Regions from separate parts of the Psychrobacter sp. H7-1 genome, predicted to be linked through region 1. Evidence: riboswitches for the same ligand, from Rfam matches in the RefSeq annotation. Region 1 holds a riboswitch; the other holds the start of a gene.
The links. A riboswitch is a leader RNA that binds a small molecule or an ion and turns the genes downstream of it on or off. The one in region 1 is predicted to bind thiamine pyrophosphate.

Region 2: another riboswitch for thiamine pyrophosphate. It lies ahead of thiC (phosphomethylpyrimidine synthase ThiC); the one in region 1 lies ahead of thiM (hydroxyethylthiazole kinase).

What each region holds. Positions count from the first base shown of each region.
Region 1 covers NZ_CAJHBH010000004.1:26,917-31,100, forward strand. The annotation lists gene greA (transcription elongation factor GreA) at 529-1,005, shown strand; gene JMX92_RS02360 (septal ring lytic transglycosylase RlpA family protein) at 1,358-1,954, shown strand; gene JMX92_RS02365 (hypothetical protein) at 1,932-2,183, shown strand; TPP riboswitch at 2,230-2,318, shown strand; gene thiM (hydroxyethylthiazole kinase) at 2,420-3,220, shown strand; gene thiE (thiamine phosphate synthase) at 3,213-3,854, shown strand; gene thiD (bifunctional hydroxymethylpyrimidine kinase/phosphomethylpyrimidine kinase) at 3,903-4,184, shown strand, end outside.
Region 2 covers NZ_CAJHBH010000041.1:12,196-16,379, reverse strand. The annotation lists gene JMX92_RS10860 (fructose bisphosphate aldolase) at 1-259, shown strand, start outside; gene thiC (phosphomethylpyrimidine synthase ThiC) at 400-2,400, opposite strand; TPP riboswitch at 2,689-2,827, opposite strand; gene JMX92_RS10850 (septal ring lytic transglycosylase RlpA family protein) at 2,920-3,282, opposite strand; gene pstS (phosphate ABC transporter substrate-binding protein PstS) at 3,773-4,184, shown strand, end outside.

The DNA.
Region 1 (4,184 bases):
TTGCAAGCAGCTATTAAGTAAGCTGCTTGGCTACTATAAACTGAAAGCTAAAACGTAAGTTTCGCGGGTGGCTGTTGTGTGTTGTGATGGCTCTAAATTGTCACAGCTCATGGCAGTCGCCGGTAACAAAATTTAGCGATACAAACCAAGATGAGCTTTTATAATAAGACCTCTTATCATTTATATGATACCGTTATTGATGTGAAAACCCTAATATAAAAGTGGACTTATTGACCTAAAAAGTTTAGGCTAATAACTCTAGGCTTGTTATTAAGCAGTCGCTTTTTGTTCAACATTAATACACTGGCTTGATAACGTACCACCTTATGTTTTTTTTAATTGCTAATCGACAGCTTCGGTTAGCAATTTTTGTTATAAGTCGTCTTTTTTTAGCTCAGCGCTGAAAATAGAAGGTCGACACACAACTTAACCTAAGCCTGACACCAACAGCACCCTCTTAGTGATGAGTGCTGGGGTGTTTTTTGTTTATTAATTTATTCATCCATATATGTATATGAGGAAGATGATATGCAACGTTACCCAATGACTCCGCAAGGACATGCTGCGTTAGAAGCCGAGCTTAAGCAACTCAAAAGCGTAGATCGTCCGCGCATCACGGCTGCGATTGCTGAAGCCCGCGAACATGGCGACTTAAAAGAAAATGCAGAATACCACGCCGCCCGTGAGCAACAAGGTTTTTGTGAAGCTCGTATTCGTGACATTGAAGCCAAACTCTCTGGCGCTCAAGTTATTGATCCGGCTACCTTACCACGTGAGGGCCGCGTCGTATTTGGTGTGACTGTGGTTATCGAAAACCTAGACACTGAAGAGCAAAAGCGCTATCAGATTGTGGGCGATGATGAGGCAGACTTTAAGAACAACAAAATCTCCGTCAACTCCCCTATTGCTCGAGGTTTAATCGGTAAATCAGAGGGTGATGAGGCACGTATTGAGACCCCAAGCGGCCTGGTAGAATTTGAAATTATCGAAGTTATTTATCAGTAATGCTTAACCAATAAATTTTAATTTATTGCGTCCTTTATTTAGCTAGAGTTCAATATTTTTACTATTCATAGATCAAAAAATGGTCTATTATCTATAAAATTGAACTCTAGCGTCACTTGCAAATCCCCTTTGCTTAATGTTAAGTTACAAAAAGATAACATTGGCAAATCTAAATGTGACACTTCGTGTGTATCTTTACCTCCTATGGTTTTATAGCCAATGTTAACAATTTAGATAAGTATTTTTTATTTAACCCATTTTTATTTAAGCTATTTAATTAAGTAGTATTTTTATAGTAAATGCATAATCTTTTGAGTTTCCATTACTTAAGATAAATGCTTACGAGGCAATTATGAAGAAATTCACATCAGCTCTATGTGCGCTAGCATGCATGGTAGGAGCCACTAATCTGGCTCACGCTACGGATTCTAAGCAAACTATCAGCGTTAAAAGCCCAAGCGATATCGACAGTGTACTCAACGAGTTAGCACGCAAAAAAAGCCAACCCACCTCTTTATTACAAACCTCCTTTGAGCCCTCATCTTTAGCTGCCAGCAGCTCATTGATGAATGCCAAAGGTAGTAAAGTTAGCCAAGATAACGATGATGTGTTATCTCATTTAACGTTAGTAGCCTCAAATGCTGTTAACAAATTCAAACAAAGTGGTCGTGCCTCTTGGTACGGTGGCAAGTTCCATGGCAGAAAGACTGCCAGTGGTGAGCGCTTTGATATGAACTCATTAACCGCAGCACACCCCTCTTTACCTTTTAATACTTACTTACGTGTCACCAACAAAGGTAACGGTAAGAGCGTGGTAGTCAAAGTGAATGACCGTGGTCCTTACCATGGTAACCGTGTGTTGGATTTATCTTATGCTGCTGCTAAGCAGATCGGTTTGGTAAGCCGTGGTATTGCCAATGTGACCATTGAAAGAGTGGGTTCACCTTAATCCTGCTAATCTTAGTAAGCTGCTGGTTTTTAAAAGTACAGTTGCTAAATCAAGTCAGGGTGATAAATTTACGCTTGTCGATAAGCGGCCTGGTGGGCTAAAACCAGGATCAAAAGAAGATCTGCACCGTAAACGGCAGGTCTTTTTTTATGCCCAATTTTTGAGTCGGCAACTTCAAAGCCCTAAGTTTAAAAAAGCTGAGCAAGATAGGCCGCTCAAACCCTTGTGAAAAAAAGCCATCTTAGCTATGATAAGCAGCTGTTTTATTTGTTTTTAAGTTATCACAGGGGCGCCCTTGGGCTGAGATGCACCCTTTGAACCTGATCCAGATTATACTGGCGTAGGGAGTGTATAGCGATAACGGCATCTTTGGGTAAGGGTTGATTGTTAACTTGCCACCTTTATCATAAGCGTGCCGTCATGCTGTGTGTTTCTAAACGCCCTCTTATCCTATTCGGAGGGAAGATGCAGTTACCATTCATCGAGTCTTGTTTTCACGCCTTTAAAGACCAATCTGCTTTGGTCCATAACCTCACCAATGATGTCGCCCATAATACGGTTGCCAATGTGCTTTTGGCCTGTCGCGCCTCGCCTGCTATGGTACATGACATTCAAGAAGCCCCTGACTTTGTGTGCTTATCTGATGCCCTAGCGATTAACATCGGTACGCTGACCCAAACTCGTCTAAACAGCATGCTGGCCACGGCCAAGATGGCACACAGCAAAGGCATTCCTTGGGTGCTAGACCCAGTCGCTGTGGGTGCCACTGCATTTCGGCAACAAGCTTGCCGGCAGCTACTGTCACTACAGCCTGATGTCATTCGCGGCAATGCTTCAGAAATATTGGCTCTGGCGGGTATGAGTAGTCAAAGCAGGGGCACCGATAGCGGCGATAGCGTGGCGGCGGCCCATGCAGCAGCTGAAGCCTTGACCCAATATGCCAAGGTAGTGGTGGTTACCGGAGAGATTGACTGGGTGACCGATGGCATGAACCGCTGGGCTATTAATCATGGCCATCCTATGATGACTCAAGTCACCGCCATTGGCTGTGCCTTAACGGCGCTCATAGCCGGCTTTGTAGGCGCCAATAAGAAGGCTATGGCACAAGCGGCTGTCACCGCCTTATGTTATTACGGACAGGCCGCTGAGCACGCCATGCAGATTGCTCAAGGGCCTGGCAGCTTTTATATCCACTTCCTCGATAGTTTGTATGCCCTACAGGCAACCGATGTCTCTCAACAAGCACGAGTAATATTTTATGAATAAACATAATAAATCTGCCGATGCCTTATCGCTATATTTGGTCACCGATAGCGCTCTATGCGCTGATAAGGGACTGATTGAGACGGTGCTTGCTGCCATCGATGGCGGCGTGACCCTAGTGCAGTTGCGTGACAAACACGCCAGCGATGAGGCCTTGTATACCACAGCCTGTGAGCTTAAAGAGGCCATTGCTGGTCGTGTTCCTTTGGTTATCAATGACAAAGTGCAGATTGCACATAAAGCCAAACTCGATGGTGCTCATATCGGTCAAGGCGACTTGAGTGTTGAACAGGCCCGAAATATTTTAGGCCATGATGCTTGGCTGGGGCTGTCTATTAATGCTTTAGCGCAGTTACAGCAGACGCACCACCATCACCTTGATCTGCTCGATTATGTCGGACTAGGCCCTGTATTCGCTACCGCTACCAAACAAGATCATGCCGAGCCTATAGGCTTAGAGGGATTGAGCACTTTATCCAAGGCCAGCGTATTGCCCACAGTGGCCATTGGCGGCATTAACCATGCTAATGCCAGGCAAGTGTACCAAACAGGCTGTCATGGGATCGCTGTAGTCTCTGCGATTTGTGCGGCCGATGATCCAAAGCAAGCAGCTGAGCTGCTGATAGCACAGCGATAACATAAGATAGGCTATCAATAACCATCCTAATTTTTAAGGAGCGTAGCGGTGATTAAAAATGTATTAACTATTGCTGGTACAGACTGTACAGGCGGCGCCGGTATTCAAGCCGACATTAAGGCCATTAGCGCCAATGGTAGCTATGCGATGAGTGTCATCACCGCCGTGGTGGCACAAAACACCCAAGGTGTGCAGCAAATTCAGATGATGCCAACTGACTTAATTCGTGCTCAATTAGATTCTGTATTTAGCGATGTACAGGTCGATGCGGTGAAAATTGGAATGTTAGGTACCGCTGAGGTCATCCGCTGTGTGGCAGAAGCGCTTCAG
Region 2 (4,184 bases), on a different contig from region 1:
GATGTTAAAACTGACTTTGCCTGAAGAAAAAGGCTTCTACCAAGAGCTTATTGATCATCCAAAAGTGCTTAAAGTAGTGGCGCTATCAGGTGGCTATAGCCGTGATGAGTCTTGTGATCGCTTAGCTCAAAATCCAGGTATGATTGCCAGCTTCTCACGTGCTTTCACTGAAGGCCTATCAAAGTCTCAAACAGACGAAGAATTCGCAGCCACCATCGATGCGTCTATCGATAAAATCTATAACGCCTCTAAAGTATAATTGTTATAGTGAGTTAGGTGTTCTATCTGCTAATAGCACTATAAGCTTATAAAAAAGCTTGAACCTCCATCTAGAGGTTCAAGCTTTTTATTTAATAAAAATGGCGATTGGGATTAAAGCCCTTTGTCCTACAGTACAGCTTACACCTCTTTATAAAGCTGGCGTCCCTCGCTATTATACTTCTCTGTCATCTGAGCCATGCCCTTTTGTACCTCTTCAAAACTGGCTTCACCTACTTTTTTAACCAGTTCAGTGTCGACCTCTTTGATAAGATGCACCGCATCACTAAGCTCGCCACTGCTTGGGGTGACCTCAACACCAGTAGGCAGGCCGGCTGCATACTCACGCACATTTTGGGTGATTTTCATTGAGCAAAACTTAGGCCCACACATAGAGCAGAAATGGGCAGACTTGTGCGCATCTTTTGGCAGTGTTTCATCATGGAATTCACGAGCCGTGTCTGGATCTAAGGCTAGATTAAACTGATCATCCCAGCGGAACTCAAAGCGGGCTTTCGATAACGCATTATCACGTGCCTGAGCGCCAGGGTGGCCTTTGGCTAGGTCAGCGGCGTGAGCGGCGATTTTGTAAGTGATGATGCCATCTTTCACGTCTTTTTTATTAGGCAGACCTAAATGCTCTTTTGGGGTCACATAACACAGCATTGCCGTGCCAAACCAGCCAATCATAGCGGCGCCAATAGCACTGGTAATGTGATCATAGCCTGGTGCGATGTCTGTGGTTAATGGACCAAGGGTATAAAAAGGTGCCTCAGAACACATCTCAAGCTGCAAATCCATGTTCTCTTTAATGCGGTTCATCGCCACATGACCTGGCCCTTCAATCATCACCTGTACGTCATGCTTCCAAGCCACTTGAGTCAGCTCGCCTAAGGTTTTCAGCTCACCAAACTGAGCCTCATCATTGGCGTCTTGCAAACAGCCTGGACGCAGACCATCGCCTAAGCTAAAGGCCACATCATACTGCTTCATGATGTCGCAGATGTCTTCAAAGTGGGTGTATAAGAAGCTTTCTTTGTGATGAGCAAGACACCACTGCGCCATGATAGAGCCACCACGAGAGACGATACCTGTAAGACGTTTTGCGGTTAAAGGCACATAGCGCAGTAGCACGCCGGCGTGAATAGTAAAGTAATCCACGCCTTGCTCGGCTTGCTCAATTAACGTATCGCGGAAAATCTCCCACGTTAAGTCTTCAGCGACGCCGTCAACTTTCTCTAACGCTTGATAGATAGGCACCGTACCGATAGGCACAGGTGAGTTACGGATAATCCATTCACGAGTTTCATGAATGTTCTTACCAGTCGATAAATCCATGATGGTGTCGGCGCCCCAGCGGGTAGCCCAGGTCATCTTGGATACTTCCTCATCAATGCTTGAGCCCAGCGCTGAGTTACCGATATTGGCATTAATCTTTACCAGAAAGTTGCGCCCGATAATCATCGGCTCAGACTCTGGGTGATTAATGTTATTGGGGATAATAGCGCGTCCAGCGGCCACTTCAGCACGCACGAACTCAGGGGTTATGATTTTTGGGGTATTGGCACCAAAGGTCTCGCCGGCATGTTGGCGCATATCGGTTAATTCATGCTGCTTTTGGGTCTCACGGATGGCGATGTATTCCATTTCAGGCGTGATAATACCTTGGCGGGCATAATGCATTTGAGTGACATTTTTGCCAGCTTTGGCACGGCGAGGTTTATCAATATGAGCAAAACGGATGTTGGCGGTTTTGATATCACGCGCACGCTCTTGACCATAGTTGCTTGATAAGCCGTCTAAAACTTCGGTATCGCCGCGCTCTTCAATCCATTTTTCACGTAGCTTTGGTAAGCCTTTGGTGAGGTCAATATCGACACTCGGGTCAGTATAGACGCCTGAAGTGTCATAGACATAAAAAGGCGGGTTCTTTTCTCCATTTTCTAGGCCAAAGCCGCCAGTGGGCGTATCGGTTAAAGTGATTTCACGCATCGGCACTTGAATATCAGGACGAGAGCCCTCGATATATATTTTTCTTGACGCCGGCAGGCTGCGGGTTAAGTCGCGAGCCTCTTCATCGAAGCGCTCATCCTCTACATTACGGTGTGCTGGCGTTTTAATGGTGTGTTGTTCATTACTCATAGAAATGTCCTTATTTTTTGTTAATGGCAAGGTGCCATAGAGGCTTTTAGGGTAAAAGGCTAAAAACCGGTAGTAAAAATAAAGACTCAGTGAGTGCAGATTCTGTCGCTTAACAAAGCGAATCCCTCTTTTTTAACACAAACACATTGACTCATAACGCTTAGAGTAACCTGAGATAAGATACATCCAAACTGATTTATCTTAAGCGCATAGCACGCATTAATTCACAACCCTCGAGGGCTGTCATAGCAATAAGCGTTGTATTTTTTGTGATAAAAATAAGGTATAGGGGAGTTGCAATGACTTTCCTACGGCGGTATTAACCGCATCAGGTTCAACGGGTGATGTCTCAGCAAACGCGTGGTTATCTATAATCGCATTTCAGCGGCTATCAGATAACGCAAGGTCTGCACCCCGAGTCTTAATGGTTTTATTAAGGGCTATCTTATCAAACTTTTAGAGCAATAACAGTCCTCAATATTATTTTAATTTTTTCTAGGGCGCTGCGGTTTTACAAAGTTATTGTTTGCGGTATTTGCCATCACCTTTGCTTAATACTTCAACGGTCACTTTACAAAGATTGCAATTTAGCGATTGGTTGGCCTTCTTAGACAAATCGATAATACGGCCGGGCGCAAAAGGACCACGGTCAGTTATTTTTACCACCACCGATTTGTTATTTTTAAGGTTAGTAACTTTTACTTTTGAACCAAAAGGCAATGATTTGTGGGCGGCTGTCATGGCGTACATATTATAAATAGCACCGGAAGCGGTTCTTTTTCCATGAAACCCGGGACCATACCAAGAGGCAAGGCCAGCATTGGCAGGCGCACTCAGTAATAAGGTTAATAGAAGGGTAACTGGTATAAAAAGCTTTTTCATAAATTGGACCTGTAATGGAATAAATGATTGGCACCTGTGATGGCAATAAAATCTTGGCGTTACTGTGAAAAGCAGTGAACCGCGATCAAAACCTAATTGTCTGCACCAAAACATCGAGGGCTAATTCTACAGGTAATTAGTTTAGCGATACTTTCTAATGGTTAAAGATAATGTAATGAATCCTTAACCGAGTAGCGTCTTATGCTATGCCAGTAAGGTTCAAACACCGTCATAGCCAAATGTTCAGCGCAGTACAGTTGCGTAACATTACTCACCCGACTTTTTTTGAAGTTACCTATTTCTTACAAAAGATATTCATTTCATCAAACTGTCATATTTAGACGTCAAAATGTATTCAATCCAATACAAGACCGATAAAAGCGTCGTCAATTACAGTCATTTATATCAAGCCGCTTTGCTTTATCCGTTATTAAGTCTCTGTATTTCTTATATTTTATATAAAAACATTTTTTACTCTTTAGGAGAGACCATGCGTTATTCACTATTAGCTGTCACTGTTGCCAGCATGTTGGCCCTAACTGCTTGTGATAAGAAAGAAGCGGCAACAGCTGACGATACGACAGTGGCTAGCTCGGCAGCAGCCAGCACAGCAAATACTTCAGAATCAACGTCTGCTGCAGCGGATGATTTCAAGTCAGCTGAAGGCATTGAGATGAATATTACCGGTGCAGGTGCTTCTTTCCCGCAGCCTATCTACATCAAATGGTCAGCGGACTACAACAAAGAAACCAAAGGTCAGGTGAATTATCAGTCTATCGGTTCATCAGGCGGTATTAAGCAAATCGTCTCAAACACAGTAGACTTCGGTGCCTCTGATGCTCCAATGACGCCTGAAGAGCTAGAAAAAGAGGGCTTAATCCAATTCCCAACCGTTATTGGTG